One region of the Microbacterium sp. HJ5 genome, then DNA from elsewhere that is predicted to be linked to it. Evidence: predicted binding sites of a transcription regulator. Region 1 holds the regulator's gene; the other holds the start of a gene.
What was found. The regulator HspR, encoded in region 1, represses chaperone genes until heat shock. The targets are predictions, from matches to a motif close to AAGTTGAGTCNNNNNGACTCAACTT.
Positions count from the first base shown of each region.

Region 2: OB08_RS00120 (Hsp20/alpha crystallin family protein) is a predicted target of HspR. The motif match lies at 4,431-4,455, and genes of this name have one in related genera.

Region 1 covers NZ_JSYE01000009.1:18,393-26,162, forward strand. The annotation lists gene OB08_RS03850 (M14 family metallopeptidase) at 1-1,111, shown strand, start outside; gene dnaK (molecular chaperone DnaK) at 1,360-3,231, shown strand; gene OB08_RS03860 (nucleotide exchange factor GrpE) at 3,234-3,830, shown strand; gene OB08_RS03865 (DnaJ C-terminal domain-containing protein) at 3,839-4,834, shown strand; gene OB08_RS03870 (heat shock protein transcriptional repressor HspR) at 4,864-5,349, shown strand; gene OB08_RS03875 (DUF2252 domain-containing protein) at 5,403-6,800, opposite strand; gene OB08_RS03880 (AI-2E family transporter) at 6,892-7,770, shown strand, end outside.
Region 2 covers NZ_JSYE01000001.1:13,570-21,339, forward strand. The annotation lists gene OB08_RS00090 (hypothetical protein) at 1-573, shown strand, start outside; gene OB08_RS00095 (GlsB/YeaQ/YmgE family stress response membrane protein) at 659-940, opposite strand; gene OB08_RS00100 (hypothetical protein) at 1,102-1,284, opposite strand; gene OB08_RS00105 (VOC family protein) at 1,429-1,794, shown strand; gene OB08_RS00110 (alpha/beta fold hydrolase) at 1,833-2,630, shown strand; gene OB08_RS00115 (L-serine ammonia-lyase, iron-sulfur-dependent, subunit alpha) at 2,760-4,376, shown strand; gene OB08_RS00120 (Hsp20/alpha crystallin family protein) at 4,492-4,947, shown strand; gene OB08_RS00125 (low temperature requirement protein A) at 5,070-6,263, opposite strand; gene OB08_RS00130 (TetR/AcrR family transcriptional regulator) at 6,339-6,947, shown strand; gene OB08_RS00135 (DUF4287 domain-containing protein) at 6,967-7,257, shown strand; gene OB08_RS00140 (ABC transporter ATP-binding protein) at 7,300-7,770, shown strand, end outside.

The DNA.
Region 1 (7,770 bases):
CGGGGAGACGACGGCGTACTACGGCGCTCTGGCGAGCACTCTCGGCGGGATCTACTACGGGCTGGACGGGGCACCCGACGAGCAGTGCGTCGTCTCGTCGGACATCTTCTCGGACTGCCTCATCCTGGCGGACGACTTCACGCAGTACTGGCTGGGTGCCTACGACCGCTCGATCATCAGCGGCAGCGGCGTCGTCGGCGTGGATGAGCCGCTCACCGGCCTGGAGGCCCTGTTCGGCGGTCCGGCGGTCGAGGACAACCCGCTCGACGAGGCGGGGGCGTTCACCGCGACGAGCGACGTGCTCCCCGTCGACGAGTTCCCGCAGTTCGAGAGCTGGCCCGCAGCGGAGTACACGGACCCGTCCGGTCCGTTCGTCCCGGTGGAGGGGGAGTGGGCCGCGTTCGCCGGTCACGTCGACGAGGGCTACCTGCGGCTGGGTCGCACGTTCGACGTCCCCGACGTCGCCGACGGCGAGTCCGTCACCTTCGACGCGCAGCTGTCCTACGCGACGGAGGGCGGCTACGACCATGTGATCCTCGAGGTCCGGCCGGTCGGCACGGACGAGTGGACGACGCTGCCCGACCTGGGCGACGCGACGAGCTCCGCCCCGTCGGCGGAGTGCGAGGCGGGCTACTACGTCGACATGCACCCGCAGCTGGAGCACTATCTGACGGTCGGCGATCCGTGCCTCTCGACCGGCACCATCGGCGAGTGGAACTCCTTCACCGGATTCTCCGGCGGGTGGATCCCGGTCTCGTTCGACCTCAGCGCCTACGAGGGCGAGGAGATCGAGCTCGTGCTGAGCTACGTCACCGATCCGTTCACGGGCGACACGGGAGCCATCGTCGACGACACCCGCTTCACGGTCTCCGGCTCCGAGGTCGAGGCGGAGGGCTTCGAGTCCGGATTCGGCGACTGGACGGTGCTCGGCGCGCCGGAGTCGAGCCCCGGCAACGGCGGCGACTGGGAGCGCGTCTCTGTCGGCGGGCCCTACTACGGCGCGACGGCGACGCCCGACAGCGTGCTGTTCGGCTTCGGTCTCGAGCAGCTCTCCACCGACGCCGAGCGCGCCGCGGTGGTCGCGCGCCTGCTCGACCACTTCGAGGGCTGACGCGGGCATGCGACGCAGGGGCGGCGATCGATCGGGATCGCCGCCCCGACGTCGCGCCCCGACGTCGCGCCCGATTCGGGGCCGCGAAAGAAGTTGACACGGGTCGACTCAACTTCATTTGACACGCTCGCACACCCCGGGTAGCCTTGAGTCATCGCGACTCAACCTCGTCGTCGAGTCGCCTCCAGACTTCCCATCACCCCCCAGGGTCGAGGCATCCGCCCCGCCCGCGAGAAGGAGAGATACACATGGCACGTGCTGTCGGAATCGACCTCGGTACGACCAACTCGGTCGTCAGCGTCCTCGAAGGCGGCGAGCCGAAGGTCATCGCCAACGCCGAGGGCTTCCGCACGACCCCCTCGGTCGTGGCCTTCACGAAGGACGGCGAGGTGCTCGTCGGCGAGACCGCCAAGCGCCAGGCCGTCACCAACGTCGACCGCACCGTCTCGTCGGTCAAGCGCCACATGGGCACCGACTGGAGCTTCGACGTCGACGGCAAGAAGTGGACGCCGCAGGAGATCTCCGCGCGCATCCTCCAGAAGCTCAAGCGCGACGCCGAGCAGTATCTCGGCGACACGGTGACGGATGCCGTCATCACGGTTCCCGCGTACTTCAACGACGCCGAGCGCCAGGCCACGAAGGAGGCGGGCGAGATCGCCGGCCTCAACGTCCTGCGCATCATCAACGAGCCCACCGCGGCGGCGCTCGCCTACGGCCTCGACAAGGGCAAGGAGGACGAGCTCATCCTCGTCTTCGACCTCGGTGGCGGAACGTTCGACGTGTCGCTGCTCGAGGTGGGCAAGGACGACGACTTCTCGACCATCCAGGTTCGCGCCACTGCGGGCGACAACCGCCTCGGCGGCGACGACTGGGACCAGCGTCTCGTCGACTACTTCATCAAGCAGTTCAAGGACACCACCGGCGTCGAGGTCTCGGGCGACAAGATCGCCCTGCAGCGCCTCAAGGAGGCCGCTGAGCAGGCCAAGAAGGAGCTCTCGTCCTCCACGAGCACGAGCGTCAATCTTCCCTACCTCTCGCTGACCGACTCCGGCCCCGTGTCGCTGTCCGAGACCATCACGCGTGCCAAGTTCGAGGACCTCACCAAGGACCTCCTCGACCGCACGAAGAAGCCCTTCGAGGACGTCATCCGCGAGGCGGGCATCAAGGTGGCCGACATCGACCACGTCGTGCTCGTCGGCGGGTCGACCCGCATGCCCGCCGTGAGCGAGCTCGTGCAGCGCGAGGCCGGCAAGGAGCCCAACAAGGGCGTGAACCCGGACGAGGTCGTCGCCGTCGGCGCCGCCCTGCAGGCCGGTGTCCTCAAGGGCGAGCGCAAGGACGTCCTGCTCATCGACGTGACCCCCCTGAGCCTCGGCATCGAGACCAAGGGCGGGATCATGACGAAGCTCATCGAGCGCAACACGGCCATCCCGACCAAGCGCTCGGAGACCTTCACGACCGCCGACGACAACCAGCCGTCCGTCGCGATCCAGGTGTTCCAGGGTGAGCGCGAGTTCACGCGCGACAACAAGCCGCTCGGCACCTTCGAGCTCACCGGCATCGCGCCCGCTCCGCGCGGCATCCCGCAGATCGAGGTCACCTTCGATCTCGACGCCAACGGCATCGTGCACGTGTCCGCGAAGGACAAGGGCACCGGCAAGGAGCAGTCGATGACCATCACCGGCGGCTCGTCGCTGCCGAAGGAGGACATCGAGCGCATGGTGCGCGAGGCCGAGGAGCACGCCGCCGACGACAAGAAGCGCCGCGAGTCGGCCGAGGTCCGCAACCAGGCCGAGACGCTCTCCTACTCGATCGAGAAGCTCATCAAGGAGAATGACGACAAGCTGCCCGAAGACGTCAAGACCGAGGTCCAGGCCGATGTCGACGCTCTCAAGACGGCGCTCGCCGGCGACGACGACGACGCGGTGAAGACGGCTTTCGACAAGCTCAACCAGAGCCAGGGCAAGCTCGGCGAGGCCATCTACGCCTCGAACCAGTCGGCGCAGTCGGCTCCCGACGCGTCGGGCGAGCAGCCCGCCGAGGGCGACGCCGGCCAGGCCGGCGCCGACGAGGACGTCGTCGACGCCGAGGTCATCGACGACGAGGACGAGAAGAAGTAACCATGACCGACAAGGACTTCGAAGAGCCCCAGGGCGCCGAGGTCCCCGGCGGCGAGGACCCGGAAGCGCAGGCTTCCGGGTCCGACCCGCAGGAGGGCCAGGACGACGAGCTGACCATCGACGACATCCTCGGTGCGAAGCAGAACGCGGATGCCGCGGCCGAGGACGCGGTGATCGCCGACCTCGAGTCGCAGCTGCTCAACGACCTGAAGCGTCTGCAGGCCGAGTACGCGAACTACCGCCGCCGCACCGAGGAGCAGCGCGAGATCGAGGTCGAGCGCGCTCAGGGCGCGGTCGCCAAGGGCCTCCTGCCCGTACTCGACGACCTCGACCGCGCCGACAAGCACGGCGATCTCGAAGAGGGCACGCCGTTCGCCGCGATCGCCGACAAGCTGCGCGGCGTCGCCGAGCGCATCGGCCTCACGACCTACGGCGCTGCGGGCGAGCTGTTCGACCCCCAGCACCACGAGGCGATCTTCCAGGCTCCGACCGCGGGCGTCGAGGCGCCGACGATCCTCGAGGTCGTCGAGGTGGGCTACCGCCTCGGCTCCGTCGAGCTCCGCCCGGCGAAGGTCGTCGTCGCGGTGCCGGCCGAGTAGGGGAATCCATGGCCAGTCAGGACTGGTTCGACAAGGACTTCTACGCGACCCTCGGCGTGTCGAAGGACGTCAGCGACGCCGATCTCAAGAAGACGTATCGCAAGCTCGCCCGCAAGTACCACCCCGATTCCAATCAGGGCGACGCGAAGGCCGAGGCGAAGTTCAAAGAGGTCAGCGAGGCGTATTCGGTGCTCTCCGACGCCGAGCAGCGCAAGGAGTACGACCAGATCCGGGCGATGGGCTCCGGCGCCCGCTTCACGGCGGGCGGTCAGGGCGGCAACGGCGGGTTCGAAGACGTCTTCAGCATGTTCAACCAGAGTCGCGGCGGCAGCCGCTACCAGGCTGAGGACTTCGACGACATCTTCTCGATGTTCAACCAACAGCAGGGCGGCGGCTTCGGCACCGGCCGGTTCGGCCAGTCGACCGGCGGCTACCGCGGCTACGGCGGTCCGACGCGGGGTGCCGATGTCACCGCGCGGACGACCATCGACTTCCTCACTGCGACCAAGGGCGAGACCATCACGCTCCAGGGCGAGGACGGGAAGCCGTTCAAGGTGAAGATCCCCGCGGGCGTCTCCGACGGGCAGAAGATCCGGCTGCGCGGCCGCGGCCGTCCGTCGCCCGACGGCGGCGAGGCCGGCGACATCGTCGTGCAGGTCGCGGTGCGTCCCCACCCGGTCTTCACGCGCGACGGCCTGAACCTGCGGGTGACGATCCCGGTGACGTTCACCGAGGCGGCGCTGGGAGCGACCATCGAGGTGCCGACGCTCGGCGGCGACCCGGTCAAGCTCCGCGTCGCCCCCGGCACACCGTCCGGCCGCGTGCTGCGGGTCAAGGGCCGGGGGGTGGAGACCGCGAAGGGCGTCGGCGACCTCCTCGCCGAGGTGCAGGTCGCCGTGCCGTCGCACCTCGACGACGCGGCGCGCGAGGCCCTCGAGCGCTATCACGAGCTCGAGCCGAAGGAGAACCCGCGCTCCGACCTCATGGCGAAGGCGCGCGGCTGAGAGGATAGGGCGCGAGGAGGGTGATCCGGATGGGCGAGCAGCACGACATCGACGACGACGCGCCGATCTTCGCGATCGCCGTGGCCGCCGAGCTGTCGGGCATGCATCCCCAGACCCTCCGTCAGTACGACCGGCTCGGTCTGGTCGTGCCCGCCCGCACCCCGGGCGGCTCCCGCCGCTACTCGCTGCGCCACGTCGCCCAGCTCCGCGAGGTGGCGCGCATGTCGTCCGACGGCATCGGCCTCCCCGCGATCGCGCGCATCCTCGAGCTCGAAGACCGCGTGCGCGAGCTGCACGGCCGGGTGCGCGACCTCGAGGAGCGCGTGCGCACCGAGCTGGAGCGCCGGCCGGGCGCCCGCGTCTTCGCCGCCGGCGCGACGGGCTCCGTCGTGACCCTCCGCTCGGGCACGCGGGTGCGCCGGGCGACCGAGCTCGTGGTGTGGCGTCCGCGTCATCAGCTCGAGCGCGGCGACGAGGGGCCGGATGCCCCGCCCAGCCGTCCCGGCAACGGCTGAGCCGCGGCATCCCACTCCCCGGACTCACAGCCCGGGCGCGCGCGGTCCCCAGGTCAGGACGCGTCGACCCCGCGATGCGTGCGGAACAGCTCCCAGTCCGCGCGGGAGAGGTCGGCATAGGCGTACGACCACTCCAGGATCGCCTCGCCGGCGACCCGCCCGCCGCCGACGTAGCCGGCGACCACCGAGGCGTTCGGCGACTGCCCGTGGGCGCGTGCGAGGGTCGTGGCACAGGCATCCGCGTACCAGCCGAAGGCGGAGTCCTCGAGCGTGTCGACGTCGAACCCGCCCTTCTTGTCGTGGAACTGCCGCACGTAGAACGAACGCACCGGGCCGTCGACGGACGGACCCGTGAGGTGCCCGAGGAACGGATCGGACACGGCCTGCAGGATGCGCTGCATCGCGACGACGCGGCCGCCCTCACCGCTGCGCTCGATGAACCGGCCCACCGCCTCGGGCTGTTGGACCTGACCGTACTCGATCAGCACGCTCTGGGCGGCCTCCTTGGCCTGCAGGATCAGCGCGTTCCCGTCGCCGTCGGCCATCGACACGAGGTAGCAGCGGGTGCCGACGCTGCCGACGCCCACGACGCGCCGTGCGATGTCGGTCACGTGGTACTTCTGCAGCAGGACGCGGATGTCGATGTTGGCCGACTGCTGGTACTCGCCCACGAACTCGTTGATGCGCAGCTCGATGCGCGGGTCGACGTGCGTCATCGTGGGCGGCTGCTCGATGAACACGAGGCGACCGTTCTCGTCGACGTGCGTCAGCTTGCGCACAGCCCGCACAGCGGTGCGCTTCTCGGCGTCCTTCACGGCCTTGCGCAGCGCCTCCTGCGACTCGGGGTCGACGGAGTCCGAGCCGGCGTCGGCGTCGAAGTGGTCGTAGTAGCGCTTGAGAGGACTGCGCTTGGCGCCGCTGCCCAGGGCCCGCGCGTACGTGCGGACCGCGCCGAGCGCGGCATCCCTCACCACCCCCTCGTCGCGCGAGGTCGACTGACCGGCGATGACGATGCTGGTCACGAGACGTTTGACGTCCCACTCCCACGGCGCCCACGCCGACTCGTCGAAGTCGTTGAGGTCGAACACGAGCGTGCGCTGCGGTGAGGCGAACAGGCCGAAGTTCGACACGTGCGCGTCGCCGCACGACCCGACCGTCAGGCCGCTGCTCGGCGAGCGCGCGAGGTCGGCGGCCATGAGCGCGGCCGTGCCCCGGTAGAACGCGAACGCGCTCTCGGCCATCCGCTGCGTGCGGATCGGCACGAGCTCGGGCACGCGCGTCGAATCCTGCCGGTCGAGGATGCCCATCGGGTCGCGCTCACCGTCGGGGAGGACGGCGAGGGACTCGCGCGGAGCCGACTCGCGCGCTGCGCGGCCCTCCGCGAGGTGGTCCTGAAGGGTGGGCGGAGCCGACCAGGTCTCCGCCAGCGGTCGCGCATCTGTCGCTGACATGTGGACAGTGTGGCATCGCGCGGCGGCGCGCGGGGGTGAGTTCGAGGATGAAATCCGGCGCGGCCGACCGCCCGCTGGATACCCTGGCCGCGTGACCCGCGCCGCAGCCCCGCCCCCGCCCCCGGCGCTGTCGCCGAGCCTCCGCACGCTGATCGGCCTGGCCGCCGCCGCGGTGGTCCTCGCCGGGGTCTACTTCGCGCGCGAGATCGTCGGCCCGCTCGCCCTGGCGATCGTGCTCGTGGTGATCTGCGAGCCGGTCCGGCGGCCGCTCGAGCGGCGCGGCTGGCCGCGCTGGACGGGGACGACGGCGGTCATCGTCGTCGCCTACCTCGTGCTGGTCGTCATGGGGGCGCTGCTATGGCTCGCCGGGAGGCAGTTCGCGGCGCTGGTGGGCGAGTTCGCCGACCAGCTGCAGGCGAGCGTGCAGAGCGTGCTCTCGTGGCTCCAGTCCGCGGGCCTCGACGACCAGGCGGCGGATGCTGCGGCCTCCGTCCTCGATCCCGAGACGCTCGTGGGGCTCGCCTCGAGCCTCGGCGGCACCGTCCTGGGCATCGCGACGGCCCTCTTCTTCGTCTTCGCGTACATCATCTTCATGGCCGCCGACGCGGCGCGCTACCGCGACGCCCGCCGCGTCTTCGGGGCTGCGAAGGCGCCCGTGCTCGCGCGCATCCGCCACCTCAACTCGGGGGTGCGGCGCTACTACGTCGTCAACGCGAGCTTCGGTGCGATCGTCGCGATCATCGACGGTTTCGCGCTGCTGTGGCTCGGTGTTCCCGCTCCGCTGGTGTGGGCGATCCTCGCCTTCGTCACGAACTTCATCCCCAACATCGGCTTCGTGCTCGGACTGGTGCCCCCGGCTGTGCTGGCCTTCGTGGTGGGCGGCTGGCCGCTCCTGCTCGCGGTCATCGCGATCTACTGCGTCGTCAACGTCGTGCTGCAGGTGCTCGTGCAGCCGAAGTTCGTCAGCGAC
Region 2 (7,770 bases), on a different contig from region 1:
GTGATCGCGCTGGCGGGTCTGGCGGCGGCGGGTTGCGTGGCCTGGCAACTGGTGGCGGGTGCTGCGCTGGGCGGCGTGACCGTCCTCTACGACGCCCAGCCGATCACCTGCACCGGTGCCGAAGTCGGGGTCATGCCCGCTGCGATTCACGACGAGTTCCTGTCGCAGGTGGTCCAGCTGAAGCACGGGGCGAGGTGCGAATTGCGGATCCAGGTGATGAACGACGGCTGGGCCGAGGTGCAGATCGACGCGGTCACGCTGCGGATGCTGGCTGCGGGCAACGCGACCGACCTCGAGGTGCCGTTCGTCAACCCCAATGGGAGCGCGGGTGTCGTGGAAGGCCAGGATGTGGTGTTCGCACTCCAGGGCCCGTTGGTCGTGGGCGCCGGCGAGCTGCAGACGTTGGAGGCGCCGCTCGTCTACGGCGGCGACCCGCATCACATGGAGTGCACGAGCACGAGCTGGTCGATTCCGGCCGTCACGGTCTCGTCGCACGGACAGACCCGCGTGCTCGAGCCGCCTGCCCACTCGGCGTTCGCGTTCCTGTTCGGCGACGTCGAGGAGTGCGGCTGACAAGGCGAGAGGCCCCCCTCGACCGCATGGTCGCGAGAGGCCCCCCGCCCGCGTCAGCGCCAGGTGCCGACCGGGAAACTGCGGGTCAGCGCGTGCGTGCGCTGCCGCGTCGGGCGAAGAACACGTAGAGGCCGAGCACGATGATCGCGCCGATGATCGAGCCGATGATGCCGGCCGGCTGCAGGAACCCGCCGTTCGGATCGCTGCCGAACAGCAGGAATCCGAGGAAGCCGCCCACGAACGAGCCGACGATTCCGAGCACGATGGTCATCAAGATGCCCATGCTCTGCTTGCCGGGGATGATCGCCCGGGCGATGAGACCGGCGATGAGGCCGATGATGATGAGGCCGAGAATTGTCCAGAGCATGATTTCCTCCTCCATTGCGAGTGCCCGGGGGGCGGGCACTCATGGTGCGTCCGTCACGCTAACAACCACCCACTCGACAGGCCCCTGCCCCTACCCCTCGCACCGTTCAGCCGCTAATATCCGCGCCGACAGCTGTCGGTGACCGTACCGAGGAGGGCGGTTCAGTCCCTCGAGCGGTGCACGCCGCTGTCCCGGCGCTGAATCGTCACGGGCACCGCGACGGCGGCCGAGATGCACAGCACGCCGGCGATGAAGATCAGCCCGGGAAGAGTGGGCGACGCGAACGAGACGCCCACGAGGTACATGCCGCCGAGCAGCAGGATGGCGTACAGGGCGAAGAGCATGGTCGTCTCCGATCGTCGAGGTGAACGGCTCCTTCCTACGCGGATCCTGGTGACGGGCGATCGGGGGTTGACTTTCGTCGTCGGGCCGAGGGGACCTGCGGATCGTGCTGGCGGGGCGGAGGCGCGGGCGTGAGAATGTGCGGCATGAGACTCGTCCAGATCGCCCAGCACGCCGACGACCCCGACCGTGCCGCCGACTTCTACACGGTGCTGCTCGACGCGACCCCCACGGCGCGGTTCGACCCGCCGGGGCTGGTCTTCTTCGACCTCGACGGCGTGCGTCTGCTGCTCGATCGCAACGCCCCGTCGTCGCTGATCTACCTCCACGTCGACAACGTGCACGAGACGCTCGAGCGCCTGGACGGCGTCGTCGACGTCGCCACGCCGCCGCACGTGATCTTCGCGCACGAGGACGACCGCCTCGGGCCGCGCGGGCACGAGGAGTGGCAGACGTTCATCAAGGACTCCGAAGGCAACCTCGTCGGGCTCGTCGCCTTCCAGCGCGCGTGACCGCGACGCGGCATCCGCTCACGCGCGAGAATGGGCGGGTGGATGCCCCGTTCCCCGCCCTCACCGAGATGCCCGCTCCGCAGTTCGTCATGTCGGCGGAGGGTCATCGCATCGCGACCTACTCGTGGGGCGACGACGACGCGCCGGCCGTGCTGTGCGTGCACGGCTTCGCGTCGAGCTGCCGCGACAACTGGGTGAGCACCGGTTGGGTGCGCGACCTCACGCGCGCCGGGTTCCGCGTGCTGGGCGTCGACCAGCGCGGTCATGGCGCCAGCGACAAGCCGCACGAGCCGGAGGCGTACGGCATGGAGGCGCTCACGGCCGACCTCATCGCCGTGCTCGACACCTACCTCCTCGGGTCCGTGCTCTACGCCGGCTACTCGCTCGGAGCCCGCGTGGGATGGCAGCTCTCGGTGAACGCACCCGAGCACGTCGAGCGCGCGGTGCTCGGCGGCATCCCGGACGGCCGCCCGCTCGCCCGCCTGCAGATCGAGCAGGCGCGCGCGTACGCCGAGCACGGCACTCCCGTCGAGGACCAGGTCACCCGCAACTACGTCACGCTGGCCGAACGCGTGGCCGGCAACGATCTGCGGGCGCTCGTCGCGCTCGCCGAGGGCATGCGCCTGGGCGACGCCGACCCCGATCCCGCGCGTCCGCCGCAGCAGAAGGTGCTGTTCGCGACCGGCTCGGAGGACGCCATCCTCGAACGCTCGCGCCGTCTGGCCGAGGCGACGCCGCACGGCGAGTTCGTCGAGCTGCCCGACCGCCACCACTTCAACGCGCCGGGTTCGCGGGTCTTCCGGGCGTCGGCCGTCGAGTTCTTCACGCAGCGCTGACCGCTCCGCGGGGCACGTGCGACGCGGCGGGGCAGTCTGCCACGGGTCAGGCGTCGGCGACCGGCATCCTGCTCATCTCGATGTGATCACGGTGCGCAGTCTGCAGCCGCGACGGCGTAGCCTGGAGGGGTGAGCGCCTACGTCTCGGCGTTCGAGCTGTTCTCCATCGGTGTAGGACCCTCGAGCTCCCACACGGTCGGTCCCATGCGGGCCGCCCTCGACTTCGTCGTCCGTCTGCGCGAGCAGGGTCTCCTCGGCTCCGTCGCACGCGTGACGTGCACCCTCTACGGTTCGCTCGGGGCGACCGGCATCGGACACGGCACCCCGGATGCGATCGTCGCCGGCCTCATGGGCCTCGAGCCCGAGACCGTCGACCCCGACGCGGTCCGCTCCGCCTGGAGCGCGTGGCCCGAGGGTCGTGTGCTGCCGCTCGCCGGCAGCCACGCGATCGCCTTCGCCAAGGACGACGTGATCTTCGAGCCGCGAACGCGACTTCCCGGGCACCCGAACGCCATGACCCTCGAGGCATGGTCGACGTCCCATGCGTCGAGGGCGATGAAGATCGGGAAGGATGCCGCGTCCGCCGCGGTGCGCGAAACCGGCGCCGCCTATGCGCTCGGCGCCGCGCCGACCGCGCAGGCGGTCGAGGTCGCCGGCGACGACGGCCTCGTCCTGCGCGAGACGTACTACTCGGTGGGCGGCGGCTTCATCCGCCGCGACGGCGAGCCTCCGCGTGTGCGGGCGGCGAGCTTTCCACTCGACTATCGCTCGGCAGAGGAGCTCCTGGCGCTGTGCGACGAGCACGGCCTGACGATCGCCGAGCTCGCGCGCATCAACGAGGAGGCGCTGCGCGACGACGAGCACATCGCCGCCGGCCTCGACGCCATCTGGGACGCCATGTCCGGCTGCGTCGAAGCGGGTCTTCACGCCGACGGGGTCCTGCCGGGCATCCTCAAGGTGAAGCGTCGCGCGGGCTCGATCCGCGAACAGCTCGTCGACGCCGAGGCCGACGGTCGCCGCGAGCTCCCAGGCGAGTGGCTGGGCGCGTTCGCGCTCGCCGTCAACGAGGAGAACGCGTCGGGCGGGCGCGTCGTGACGGCGCCGACCAACGGCGCGGCCGGCATCGTCCCCGCCGTGGCCATGTACTGGTGGAGATTCCTCGCCGACTCCGGGCTGGGCGCGGGCAACGCCGTCACCCCGTACGGCGAGCTCGTCGGCAGCGCCCTGCTCGGCTACGACGGGCATGCGACCCCGCCGGAGGAGGCGGCCGCGTGGGACGACCTCACCGTCGCCGAGGCGAACCGGCGGCGCGGCATCCGTCGCTTCCTGCTCACCGCGACCGCGCTGGGGTCGCTCTTCAAGGCGAACGCCTCGATCTCGGGCGCCGAGGGCGGCTGTCAGGCCGAGGTCGGCTCGGCGTGCGCGATGGCGGCGGGCGGGCTCACCGCCGTGATGGGCGGGACGAACCGGCAGATCGAGAACGCGGCGGAGATCGCGATGGAGCACCACCTCGGCCTCACGTGCGACCCGGTCGGCGGGCTCGTGCAGATCCCATGCATCGAGCGCAACGCGATCGCGGCGTCGACGGCGGTGACGGCCGCGCGCCTCGCGCTCCGCGGCGACGGCTCGCACTACGTTTCGCTCGACGCCGTCGTCGAGACCATGCGTCAGACGGGCATCGACATGTCGCACAAGTACAAGGAGACGAGCGAGGGCGGTCTCGCCGTCAACGTCATCGAGTGCTGACCCTGAGTCGGTGAAGTCGTTGGCACTCTCGGTATGAGAGTGCTAATCTGATCACAGTTGAGTCGAGTCGACTCAACTCTTGATCAATCGACACATCGCACAGAAGGAGCACACAATGGCAACCTACGACCCGTTCCGCGACTTCGACCGCTTCGCGTCGAGCCTGCTGGATGCCCGCCGCGGTCCACGGCGCATGCCGATGGACCTCTATCGCGACGGCGACCACTACGTGCTGACCGCCGACATGCCGGGCATCGACCCCGGCTCGGTCGACATCGACGTCGACGGCCAGCTGCTGACGATCCGCGCCGAGCGCTCGCTCACCACGGGTGAGGGCGTGAAGTGGATCACGCGCGAGCGCGAAGCGGTGAGCTTCCTGCGCCAGCTCAACCTCGGGCAGGGCATCGACACCGAGCGCATCACGGCGGACTACAGCAACGGCGTGCTGAGCGTCACGATCCCGGTGAGCGAGAAGGCCAAGCCCCGCAAGATCGAAGTGCGGTCGGATGCCGGTGCGCAGACGATCACCGCGCAGGAGACCCGCGACGAACCGCAGCCCATCGAGCAGTGACGACCGGCTGAGACGCCCGACGCCCCGCATCCTCAGTGATGCGGGGCGTCTCTCGTTCCGACCCTTCGTCTCACCCGCCGGATCGCGAGCGGCTCACCCTCGGGCTCCGACGCCCAGCAGCTTCAGCCGCCGCTGCGGCGCCCGCGCCGCACCCGCTCGAGCGTCTCGCCCGCGGCGACGAGAGCGAGGAGCGCCGACGCGAGCACGGAGAGCGTCAGTGCGTCCAGCGGCACGAGGGTCGCGGCGACGCCTATCAGCACCGCCAGTGCGATCGCGCCCGCCACCTGGCTCCGCGCCCACCGCTTCTCGAGGACCCAGCGGAACAGCGTCGTGCCGATGAGGAAGAGAAGCGGGCCGCCGAGCACGCCGAGCGCCGGAGCGAGTCCGTGCTCGTGCGGATGCGACAGCGCCTCCTTGTCGCCGACGCTGAGCATCACGACGCCGCCGATGATCGCGAGGTGGATCCACGTGTACGCGGTGCGGGCGAGCCGGCCGGGCTCGTCCGACGCGTCGATCGCCTCCGAGCCGATGCGCTCACCGTGGTCGAAGTAGATCCACCAGCATGCCGCCGCCGCGACGAAGGCCGCGCTCATGGCGATGATCGTGTCGGCGGACGACTCCTTCGCGACGAACGCGAAGCCGGAGACCAGGAGGCCCTCGCCGAGGGCGATGAGCACGAAGAGCGCGGTGCGCTCGGCGATGTGGGGGCCGGACAGGTCCCACGCGCCGATGAGCACGCGGCCGCGGCCGGGGACCGGGAACCCCAAAGCGGTGCCGAGCAGCTCGAGGCCGAGCGCCGCGATCCAGAGGGGCAGCTGCCACGGGAGGGGGAGCAGGGCGCCGACGATCCACAGCACGCCGCCGGCGACGGTCCAGACGAGCACCAGTGCGAAGTCGCGGGCGACGGGCCGGTCATGCCGTGCCGTCGCCCACACGATGAACCCGGTGCGCCCCACCTGCAGGACGACGTACGCGACGGCGAAGGCCCAGGCCCGCTCGCCGAACGCCTCGGCGATGGCGACGCTCATGACGAGCGCCACGAACGCCAGAGCGATCACGGCGCCGCGCACGGGAAGGGTCACCGGGTCGAGCCAGTTCGTGACCCACGTCGTCGAGACCCACGCCCACCACAGCGCGCAGACCATGATGACGCCCTCGAGCACGCCGAGACCGGTCTGGTTCTCGTACAGGTACGTCGACAGCTGGGTCAGCGCGAAGACGAAGACGAGGTCGAAGAACAGCTCGACGTAGGTCACGCGGTCGGTGCGCGGCGAGTCGACGGGCCGCATCACGTCGCGGCTCATCCCGAAGGGCATGCCTCATCCTGGCACCACGGGTCGCGAAGCGGGGCGGCGATGTCGTCGCCGTGCCCGCAGTCGTAGGCTGTGCGCGTGGTGGAGTACGTCGTGCCCGCGCCGAAGCGGCGCCGCGGCCGGCCGCGCGCGGGCGAGTCCGACGCGCGCGAGCGGATCCTGGCGGCGGCCATCGACGAGTTCGGCGAGGCGGGCTACGACGGTGCGACGATCCGCGGGATCGCCGCGCGCGCCGGCGTGGACTCCGCCCTGGTCCACCACCACTTCGGCACGAAGGCCGACCTCTTCGGTGAGACCGTCGGTGCGCCGATGCGACCCGACCTCGCGATCCCCGAGATCCTCGCCGGCCCGCGGGATGAGGTCGGCGAACGGATCGTCCGGTACGTCCTCGACGCGTGGGAGCAGCCCGACGTGCGCCGGCGCGGCGTCGTGCTGCTGCGCCACGCGATCGGCAACAAGCTCACCACGCCGCTCCTCGCCGGCTTCCTCTCTCGTGAGCTCCTCGCGCGCATCGCGCGCTCCCTCGAGGTGCCCGACGCCGAGCTGCGGGCCGCGCTCGCAGCGTCGCAGGTGGCGGGCATACTGATCGCGCGGTACGTTCTGCGGCTGCCGGCGCTGTCCGAGGCATCCGTCGACGACATCGTCGGGCGGGTCGGACCGACGCTGCAGCGCTATCTGTATGACTGATCACCAGCGAGAGGACCCCATGACCTTCCAGGCATATCTCGACAACATCGAGGACAAGACGGGGCTGACTCCGCGACAGTTCGTCGACCTCGCCTCCCAGAAGGGGTTCGGTCCGGGTAGCAAAGCGGGCGAGATCGTCGCCTGGCTCGGCGAGGACTACGGCCTAGGGCGCGGTCATGCGATGGCGCTCGTGCACGTCATCACCAAGGGCCCGCAGATCAGCGCGAAGCACGTGGGCACCGGCACCGCGCACTCCGATCCGTCCGACATGCTGTGGCTCGACGGCAAGGCGACCAATCCCCGCGCGTAGGTCTTGACCCCGCGGGCTGGCGGGCGAATAATTCATCGCGTGATGAATAAACAGCCGGGGAATGCGGTCGAGGTCCGCGGCCTGCACGTGCGCAGGGGCACCACCGAGGTGTTCTCGAGCCTCGACTTCGACATCCCGCGCGGCCAGATCACCGGCCTCATGGGGCCGTCAGGGTGCGGCAAGACGACGCTGATGCGCTCGATCGTCGGCGTGCAGAAGGTCGCCGGTGGCACCGTGACCGTGCTCGGCTCGCCTGCCGGGACCGCCGTCCAGCGGCGACGCGTCGCCTACGACACCCAGGCGGCGTCGGTGTACGGCGACCTCACGATCGAGCAGAACCTCCGCTACTTCGCGCGCATCATCGGCGCCCCGCGGTCCGACGTCGATCGCGTGATCGACACGGTGGGGCTGAGCGGTCAGGCCCGCCAGACCGTCGACTCGCTGAGCGGCGGCCAGGAGAGCCGGGTCTCGCTCGCGGTGGCGATGCTCGGCGCGCCGGAGCTGATCGTGCTC